Flavisolibacter tropicus: one gene and its partner. The protein of the gene in region 2 binds, or shares a complex with, the protein of the main gene of each other region. Links are inferred from orthologs where the notes say so. Each region holds a gene or a part of one and is shown on either strand. Other genes may lie near its edges.

The links. Proteins that work in one complex are often made in the same cells at the same time.
Region 1: the proteins of secA (region 2) and secY are in contact, whole or in part, in a crystal structure (PDB 3DIN), measured with the Thermotoga maritima proteins. The link is inferred for Flavisolibacter tropicus from one-to-one orthologs. Residues at the interface, in WP_004082002.1 of Thermotoga maritima: Glu261, Ala262, Arg263, Lys300, Ala301, Arg302, Thr303, Ile304, Ile305, Leu323, Tyr324, Asp325, Pro326, Val329, Ser330, Tyr333, Ile336, Lys340, Phe345, Val349, Glu363, Phe364, Tyr374, Ser375, Gly376, Gly377, Glu393, Ile395, Thr482, Ser483; in WP_004081795.1 of Thermotoga maritima: Glu108, Gly109, Glu110, Glu111, Ala236, Glu237, Arg238, Arg239, Ile240, Thr241, Ile242, Gln243, Tyr244, Ala245, Arg246, Arg247, Val248, Thr249, Gly250, Arg251, Arg252, Val253, Tyr254, Gly256, Ala257, Ser258, Thr259, Tyr260, Leu261, Pro262.

What each region holds. Positions count from the first base shown.
Region 1 is NZ_CP011390.1:1,487,884-1,491,852, reverse strand. Bases 1-2,840 are described here. They hold secY (preprotein translocase subunit SecY), read left to right. Parts: upstream 1-668; coding sequence 669-2,012; downstream 2,013-2,840. Other genes in these bases: map (type I methionyl aminopeptidase), read left to right, coding at 2,083-2,840; rplO (50S ribosomal protein L15), read left to right, coding at 145-594; rpmD (50S ribosomal protein L30), read left to right, coding at 1-20. Outside these bases: more of map, read left to right, coding at 2,841-2,883. UniProt on the Escherichia coli protein: The central subunit of the protein translocation channel SecYEG. Consists of two halves formed by TMs 1-5 and 6-10.
Region 2 is NZ_CP011390.1:1,782,549-1,788,662, forward strand. The notes cover bases 893-4,748. They hold secA (preprotein translocase subunit SecA), read left to right. Parts: upstream 893-1,215; coding sequence 1,216-4,548; downstream 4,549-4,748. Other genes in these bases: SY85_RS07450 (hypothetical protein), read right to left, coding at 893-1,011; SY85_RS07460 (hypothetical protein), read left to right, coding at 4,721-4,748. Outside these bases: more of SY85_RS07450, read right to left, coding at 337-892; more of SY85_RS07460, read left to right, coding at 4,749-4,978; SY85_RS07465 (T9SS type A sorting domain-containing protein), read left to right, coding at 5,076-6,114. UniProt on the Escherichia coli protein: Required for protein export, interacts with the SecYEG preprotein conducting channel.

The DNA.
Region 1 (3,969 bases), 290 kb from region 2 along the record:
TTGTAGAAGTTAATGGATAATATATTTGTAAAATGTAAAATGAAAGCCTGAAATCTCAGGCTATATCATTTTACATTTTTATTTTTGCGAACTTTTTGTTAACAAAGCGAGGGGTGATTCCCCGTAGAGTAAAAATCAAATACAATGAAACTACACAATTTACGCCCTGCGAAAGGCGCTGTGCACAAAGAAAAACGTTTAGGTCGTGGTGAAGGTTCCGGACATGGTGGAACTTCAACAAAAGGTAACAAAGGCCAACAATCTCGTACCGGTTATCAGCGTAAAATGGCTCACGAAGGTGGTCAGATGCCGATTCAGCGTCGTGTTCCAAAGCGTGGCTTTAAGAACATCAACCGCATTGAGTACAAAGTATTCAACTTAGGTCAAATTGATCAAATTGTTGAAAAATATGGTATCACGGAGTTTACTTTAGAAAACTTGTATACTAATGGTTTAATCAGCCAAACTGACCGCGTGAAAGTGTTAGGTAATGGTGAATTGAAATCAAAAGTTACTTTTAAAGTGAACGCAATTAGCGGAAAAGCAAAAGAAGCTATTGAAGGAGCCGGTGGTTCTGTTGAAATTGTAGCTTAATTTTCCTTAAATTGCACAGACGCGCAACAAGTGCGTCTTTTTTTGTTTCAGGACCGTAAACCTTTCAATTTTCCGTGAAAAAATTCATTGCAACACTAAAGAATATCTGGAGTATAGAGGAACTGCGTAGCAAAATCCTTTTTACACTTCTATTGATCTTCATCTACAGAGTAGGTACTCATATTGTATTGCCCGGTATTGATCCAACTCGATTACAGCAATTAGGTGCCTCTGCAAGTGGTGGTATCTTGGGCTTGATCGATACTTTTGCTGGTGGTGCCTTTTCCCAGGCTTCCATTTTTGCATTGGGTATCATGCCTTATATCTCTGCATCTATCTTTATGCAGCTGATGACTGTTTTAGTTCCTCAGTTTCAAAAAATGCAAAAAGAAGGGGAGAGCGGTCGCAAGAAAATTAACCAGTGGACTCGTTACCTAACAGTTGGAGTTACCTTGGTTCAAGCTTCTGCATATGTGGCATATTTACGCCAAATAACTTCTCAATCACAAGCCATTATTCCAGGATATGCTGATTATTTCTGGCTTTCTACAGTGATTGTTCTAACTGCTGGTACTCTATTCGTAATGTGGTTAGGTGAAAAAATCACTGACAAAGGTTTAGGAAATGGTACATCTCTGATCATCATGGTAGGTATCTTGGCTCGTCTGCCTCAGTCGTTCTTACAAGAATTTACCAATAAGTCAGTACGTACTGGTCAGATCCTGATCTTCATCATTGAATTAGCTATCCTGTTTGCAATCATTATGGGTTGTATCATGCTGGTTCAAGGTACAAGAAAGATCCCTGTAAACTATGCTAAACAAATTGTAGGTAACCGTCAATTTGGTGGTGCACGTCAATTCTTGCCAATCAAAGTAAATAGCGCTGGTGTAATGCCTATCATCTTTGCTCAGGCTGTATTGTTCCTGCCAACATTGTTCAACTTTACAGGTACCGCAACTGGCCAAGGCATTGCTTCGGTATTTACTGATCATTCCAATGTTTGGTACATGGTCATTTACGCCGTAGTGGTAATTGGTTTTACTTTCTTGTATACAGCGTTGATCTTTAATCCAAAGCAAATTGCTGATAACCTGAAGCAGAACAATGGATTCATTCCAGGTGTAAAACCTGGTCAGCCTACAGCTGATTATATCGGCCAGGTAATGGATCGCATTACCTTACCAGGTGCCTTGTTATTGGCATTAGTTGGTATTCTGCCTGGTATTGCTCAGCGTTTAGGTGTAACTCATGGTTTCTCTACCTTTTTTGGCGGAACTTCACTGCTGATCATGGTAGGTGTAATCCTTGACACTTTACAGCAAATTGAAACTCAGTTATTGATGCGTCAATATGATGGCTTAATGAAGAGCGGTCGTATTCAAGGACGTCAAACTGTAACTCAGGCTTCATACTAAGCTTAATTTTTTTAGAATATCATAAAAACCTGGTGAGACTACTTGCCAGGTTTTTATTTTTGCAGCCAATATGATTTATTATAAAAATGATCAGGAAATAGAGCTCATGCGGGAAAGTGCCTTGCTGGTAAGTAAAGCACTGACTGAAGTGGCTATTATCTTGAAACCTGGTTTAACCACACTCGCTATTGATAAAATAATAGGTGAGTTTATCAGGGATAATAAGGCTATCCCTTCCTTTTTGAATTATAATGGTTACCCATTTAATTCTTGTATTTCCGTAAACGATGTAGTGGTACATGGTTTTCCCAATGAACAAGAGTTAAAAGAAGGCGATATTGTTTCCGTAGACGTAGGTGTGATTAAAAACGGATGGCATGGAGATCATGCTTATACGTTTATGATTGGTAAGCCTGCCGATGATGTGATTCAATTAGTAAAGATTACCAAAGAGTCCTTGTATAAAGGAATTGAAAAAGCTGTAGCTGGTAACCGCCTAGGCGATATATCTTTTGCCATTCAGGAGCATACGGAAAAGAAGCATAAATATGGTGTAGTGCGTGAGTTGGTAGGACATGGTTTAGGGCGTCACCTTCATGAAGACCCACAAGTACCCAACTATGGACGAAGAGGTACTGGGCCAGTGTTAAAAGAAGGTCTGGTGCTGGCTATTGAGCCCATGATCAATATGGGTAAAAAAGATGTGTTTACCGATAGCGATGGTTGGACAGTACGTACCGCAGATGGTAAGCCCTCTGTGCATTTTGAACATGATGTTTGTATTAAAAAGGGTCAAGCTGATGTCCTTTCAAATTATAGCACCATAGAAGCTGCTGAAAAAGCAAATCCTAATCTCTTTGCCGAGTATTAATAAAGCCCGAAAGGGCTTTCTTTTTTATGAGTAAAAAACGTTTGGTAGTTATTGGTGGTGGGGCGGCTGGCTTTTTTTGTGCGATAAATGCAGCCCGTTTGCAGCCTAGCTTAGAAGTTATTCTATTGGAGAAAACCAATAAGCTTTTATCAAAAGTTCGTATTTCAGGTGGTGGGCGTTGTAATGTAACGCACCATTTATTTGATATTACTGAATTAAGTAAACGCTATCCAAGAGGGCAAAACTTCGTTAAGAAAACATTCCATCAGTTTAATACAACGGATACCATAAAATGGTTTGAAGAACGTGGCGTAAAGATAAAGGCGGAGCCAGATGGAAGGATGTTTCCCATTACGGATTCTTCTGAAACCATTATTGATTGTCTTTTAAATGAAGCTAGAGGATATGGCGTTGTAATTAGAATGAACGCAGATGTAAAAGAGTTAATTGCTCCTAATTCAGCTAATGAAACAAGGCTTAACCAATTTCAGGTTAAGCTGGCAAGTGGTGAAAGTTTAAAGGCGGATTATGCGTGCATAGCCTGCGGAGGTTATCCTAAACAAGCGATGTTTCAATGGCTGTTAGACTTAGGACATACTAATGCGGAACCGGTACCTTCTTTATTTACTTTTAATTTGCCGAAACACCCTTTGAATAGTTTGATGGGCGTTAGTGTAGAGAGCGCAAGGGTAAAGATAGAGGGGACGAAACTTCAAGAAGAAGGCCCCATTCTCATTACGCACTGGGGCTTGAGTGGGCCATCTGTATTACGTTTAAGTGCATGGGGGCTAGAGAATTAAAAGAAAAAAACTACGAGTTTAAAGTGCACATCAATTGGCTGCCTAACTATAATGAGCAAACGTTAAAGTCTAAGTTTCAAGAATTAAGAGGTAGTGCTTCCGGCAAAAAGGTGAGCAATCAAAATATTGGCCATTTGCCGAATCGATTATGGCAATTCTTATTGGAGCAGGCGGGTGTAAATGACGACATGCGTATGGCTGATTTGCCCGCCAAAGTAGAGAATTTGCTGATCAAATATTTAATCGATTTTGTAGTAGACGTGAGAGGGAAAACAACGTTTAAAGA
Region 2 (6,114 bases):
TTTATCTGGCTTTTCTACCTCTTGCTGTGGAATAGCTGTACTCAGAGTAGTCCCAGGCTCAGGGCAGCGTCGAAAATCCTACGCTAAAAGTGTGGTTTTACCGAACCAGCCTCGAAAGAGTCCCGAAGAGGTCCCGACGATGAGGACAGCAAGAGGTAGGAAAGGTATAGGAAACGCCACTAAACAGGCGCCTTGAAACTTGTTTCCGGAGCATTATTTCTTTCTCGGCATCTGAAATGTGTCAGCTATCATACTCTCCTGCCATACTTTTCCTGTCAATCCACTTTAATCTTAGAAACCCTGGTTCTATTCTCCTCCAATCTCCGTTCAGATAGTTTATCTCAGTTCCAGCTCCCGCCGCAGCGTATAACTTAAAGTCAGTTTTCCGTTGGGCAAAGGCTGTATTTCTTCTTTTACAAGCTCAAGAGTAATTGGGCCACTGGCCACTTTTTTTAAGGCTTCTTTAGAAATTACAATTTGTCCATTTTCAGCGGTATACTCCTCGTTTATATCAGTTGTTTTAAAAGAAGTGTCCGTTACCAGTACCTGAATTTTACCTTTTCCGGCGCTTTTTCCCAGCTCCAGCACTAAATCTTTTCGAGACAATACGGCAGAGATGTTCTCTAATATGAGAGGGGTGAATTGAAAAGACTGCTCAAAAGCTTCTCCTTGTTTATTTGTATAAACAATTTTATGTGGGCCTGCAAAGCCCGCTAAAGGCCGCTGCGCTTCATAATAAATACCTGCTAGCTTTGCACTATCGGCTACCAATGGCTCCCCGTCAAAGCTCACTCGACTACCACTTTCCAATTCAATGGACTTAGCATCAGGACCTCCATCACGGAAATAAAGAAGCGCTACTGCATATTCGGCAGCTTCTTCGGCCGACACTCTATAATCCAAATAAAGATCACTGGCAGGCATTGCTACCGCCCTCTTTTTATCCTCTCCATTACATGCCCCCAATACAAAAAGGCAAAACGCTAAAACTAGTCCTGGCTTACACTTCATCAACAGTTTTTTATTATTCATCTATTCATCAAAATACGTTAAACGCCGGCCAAATTGAATAGGTTCAGTTTCAACTCATTAGAACCTATCTGCCTTAAGGGTAAATTGGCCTATCTTTGACAACTCTGTCAAATTGGCCAGTTTATGCAACTAGCACTTTTTTTGACGAGTAAAAACTTTACAATAATTATATAGTTATACTTTATGATAGGTTTTATTTCCAAAATCTTTGGCGGCAGCAAGTCCGAAAAAGATGTGAAAGCGATTATGCCGCTGGTCGCAAAGATCAACCAAAACTTCCAGGCTTACAGTTCATTAAGTAACGATGAACTCCGGAATAAAACAGTTGAATTTCGTCAGCGTATCCAAACACACTTAAGAGACATTGACGCTCAAATAGCAGATACCAACAAACGGGCCGAAGAGCTTCCTTACGAAGATTTAATGGGTAAAGATGCTATCTATCAGGATGTAGACCGTCTGAAAAAAGACCGTGACGCCAAGATCGAAGAAGTTTTAAAAGAAATATTACCTGAAGCTTTTGCCGTAGTGAAAGAAACAGCTCGCCGTTTTAAAGAAAACGCCGAGGTAATATCTACTGCAACTGATCTGGACAGAGAGTTCAGTGTAACAAAGAATTATATCCACATAGAGGGAGATAAAGCCATCTACCAAAACACCTGGACTGCTGCCGGTGGTCAGGTTACCTGGAACATGGTACACTACGATGTACAGTTGATTGGTGGTATTGTTTTACACCAGGGTAAGATCTCTGAAATGGCAACGGGTGAAGGTAAAACACTGGTATCTACTCTTCCCTCCTACTTAAATGCATTGGCTGGAGAAGGTGTACACATCGTTACAGTGAACGACTACCTGGCTCGTCGTGACTCTGAGTGGAATGGTCCTATTTTCGAATGGTTAGGTTTGCGCGTTGATTGTATCGACAAGCACCAACCAAACAGTGAAGAGCGTCGCAGAGCCTACCAGGCAGATCTTACATATGGTACTAACAATGAGTTTGGTTTTGACTACCTGCGCGATAACATGGTGCATACACCAGAAGAAATGGTACAACGCAAGCACCATTATGCAATGGTCGATGAGGTGGATAGCGTATTGATTGATGACGCTCGTACACCATTGATCATTTCTGGTCCGGTACCTAAAGGTGATGATCAGCAATACCATATTTTAAAGCCTCGTGTTCAGACCTTGGTAGAAGCGCAAGAGCGCTTGGTACGAGGCTTTCTGAATGATGCAAAAGCTAAGATTGCTGCAGGCGATGACGAACCAAAGAGCGGAGGCCTTTCATTATACAGAGCATATCGTGGTTTACCGAAGTATGGTCCATTGATTAAATTCTTGAGTGAACCTGGTATCCGCGTAAAACTGCAAAAAGCAGAGAACTACTATTTAGCCGATCAACAACGCAATATGGGCATAGTAGATGAAGAACTACTGTTCCATATTGATGAAAAGAATAAATCTGTTGATCTTACTGATAAAGGTATTCACACCATTACCCGTGCCGGTGAAGATCCTGAGTTCTTTATACTGCCGGACATTGGCGTGAAGATGACTGAGATTGAAAGAAGTGAAACTCCTACAGAAGAAAAGCTTCAGCAAAAAGAGAGTTTATTGAATGAATACTCTCAGAAAGCTGACCGCATACACTCTGTACAACAATTGTTGAAAGCCTATACGCTTTTTGATAAAGATGTAGAGTATGTTGTCATTGATGAACAAGTGAAGATTGTAGACGAGCAAACGGGCCGTATCATGGAAGGACGTCGTTACAGCGATGGTCTGCACCAGGCTATTGAAGCAAAAGAAAGTGTGAAGATCGAAGCGGCTACACAAACCTATGCCACCGTTACATTGCAAAACTTCTTCCGTATGTATCACAAGCTGGCCGGTATGACGGGTACAGCCGAAACAGAAGCTGCGGAATTATGGAGTATTTACAAGTTGGATGTGGTAACCATTCCAACTAACATTGGTATTATACGTAAAGACCAACAGGACTTAGTTTATAAAACCAAGCGTGAGAAATACAAAGCGGTAATTGAAGAAATTGAGGCGCTGCGCAATGCAGGTCGTCCAGTACTGGTAGGTACTACTTCAGTAGAAGTGAGTGAGTTGTTAAGCCGCGCCTTACAAGTGAAGAAGATTCCTCACAATGTACTGAACGCCAAACAGCACTCTCGTGAAGCACAGATCGTTGCAGAAGCAGGTATGCCGGGCGCTGTTACCATTGCTACCAACATGGCGGGTCGTGGTACCGATATCAAGCTTGGACCTGGCGTTAAAGACGCTGGTGGTTTGGCCATCATTGGTACAGAACGTCATGAAAGCCGCCGTGTAGACCGTCAGTTACGTGGTCGTGCCGGTCGTCAGGGTGACCCTGGTACATCACAATTCTACGTGTCATTGGAAGATGATCTGATGCGCATGTTTGGTAGTGAGCGTATTGCTGGTTTAATGGACCGCTTTGGTTATAAAGAAGGCGAAGTGATTCAACACAGTATGATCACCAAGTCTATTGAAAGAGCGCAGAAGAAAGTAGAAGAAAACAACTTCGGTATCCGTAAGCGCTTGCTGGAGTATGACGATGTAATGAATAAACAGCGTAATGCGGTTTATGACAGACGTAACCACGCCCTGTTTGGAGATCGCCTAGCACTGGATATCGATAATGCATTCTCTGTAACCGCAGAAGAATTGGTAAGCAACTTCCGCGAGCAGGAAGATTATGAAGGCTTCAAACTGGCCGGCATCATCAACTTTGCAATAGACACGCAGATCAGCGAAGAAGACTTTAAGAAAACAGCTCCAAACCAATTGGCTGACCGTTTATATACCGAGGCCATTGAAAACTACCAGCGCCATAAAGACAGTATTAAAACACAAGCGGTACCGGTATTCCAGAATATCCGCGAAACGCAAGGTGCACATATTGAAAATGTAGTGGTTCCGTTCACTGATGGCCGTAAAGGCATTAATGTGCTGACCAACCTGGATAAAACAGTAACTACCAATGGTGACGAGCTTTGCAGTGCTATGGAACGCAACATCACATTGGCAATTATTGATGATGCCTGGAAAGAGCATCTGAGAGCCATGGATGATTTGAAACAAAGTGTTCAAACAGCCTACCTGGAGCAAAAAGATCCATTGGTTATCTATAAGGTTGAAGCCTATAGCCTGTTCAAAAACATGAGCAGTGAAGTGAATAAGGAGATCGTTTCCTTCTTATGCCATGCCTCTCTGCCTGTACAAGAAGAGCATCCAGAGCAACACTTACGTGAAGCCCGCCCTCAGCGTACAGACATGAGCAACCTGCACGCTAATAAGGAAGAAGTAGAAGCAATTGGTGATGATTATGCAGCTAATGAAAAGGACTATTTTGATCCTTCAGGCGAGACAGCGGTAAAACATGAGCCTATTAAAGTAGGACCTAAAGTTGGCCGTAACGATCCTTGTCCTTGTGGCAGTGGCAAGAAATTCAAAAACTGTCATGGTAAGGATGCCTAAACACTAAATGATAAACTTTATCCATAACCGCTTCTTTCAGGAGCGGTTATTTTTTTATATAAACTTTCCCTTCTTTATTACAACTCATACAGCCCTTTACTCAAATAGCACAGTTGGTAGTTAATTTCCCTTAAGAGAAAGAAGACATTTGCCTATTCAATTTGCACACACAATGGAATACAAGCTAATTAGGGGTCTTTCAATAGTATTACAGGCAGGAATTATTATACTATTGGCGATGCTGATAAGCCTGCTGCTTTTTTCTTGTAAGACCAATGCAAAACAAAGCACAGCAAACAGCAAAACAACCATAGAGACCCAAAAAGACATGATAGAGAAACGTTTTCTAAATGAAATTCAGAAACACCGCATCCAAATAAAGGCTCTTTGTTTAACCCAACAAGCAAAAGCGCAGCTTAATCCTAGTTAAATAGTACACCCACCACCCTACGATGTCAGCGAATGGAAGGCCTAGCAAACCAACAATTCGATATCTGTTAAAGCCATTCTAACTGCAAACATCGAACATGAACCTGCTATCTGTACCATCTTTATTTCGCAGCATTTCAATAGTGACCCTACTGCTATCTTGCATAAATAGCTCAGCTATAAACCGTTATGATAATGGTAGCTCCGCGGATTATGAGTTGTATCCTGGAGACAGCTTATTTATCAATTCAGGCACTTACACAGGCCCGGTCAATTTATTAAATCCTAATGCTGTTATTGTTATCAAAGCAGGCGCCAACTTCCACCCTCAAATAGTCAGCTCCGCAAATGGTACTATCATAAATTATGGCTATTCGTTTTTCAATTTCGAATTTAAGCCAAACGTAGGTTTTCAATTACGCAACTACGGAACTTTACACCTTGCCCAAAACTGCGCCCTAACCAGTGCAACAGATTGGCTGAATACTTTTGGCGCCATCTTAGAATTTGATCAAACATTCTCAGTACAGGCCAGCACAATAACTAATTCCGGGGAAATAAAAATTGGAAAACTGGAGTTATATTCGGGCTCAACTATTACAAATAGAAACAAAATAACAGTTACATCCAATACTGAACTAAATGTAGGGACAGCTATAAATAACTTGGGCCTTATTGAAAACAAAGGCAATCTGACAAACAATGGAACCTATCAGAATGGATGTCAATTAAATGTAGCAGGGAATCTGAGTAATTTCGCTACTATTAACAATAGCTCCCTTATAACTTTAAAGGAAGGATATACATTTGGAAACTCTGGATTTATTAATCTGTCGGGTAATGGAACCATAAAGGCTTCCAACCTTACAAATGGCCATACAATTACTGGTTCTGGAAATCTTTATCTCACAGACAATACTGTTAACTGGGCCTTCATTGGCGTAACAGGCACTACTACCGATACAATAAAAATTTACGACGTAACCCGTACAAATGCACCTAAGTTTTTTGATGTAGACTGGGGCAGTATGAGGCCCAATGTTGTTTTCAGCGCTTTTAGCGAACCTGACCCTGCACAATTCACATCGGGATGTGCAGCAGAATTCACTGGCGCGGTTCCCCTGCCTATTCATTGGA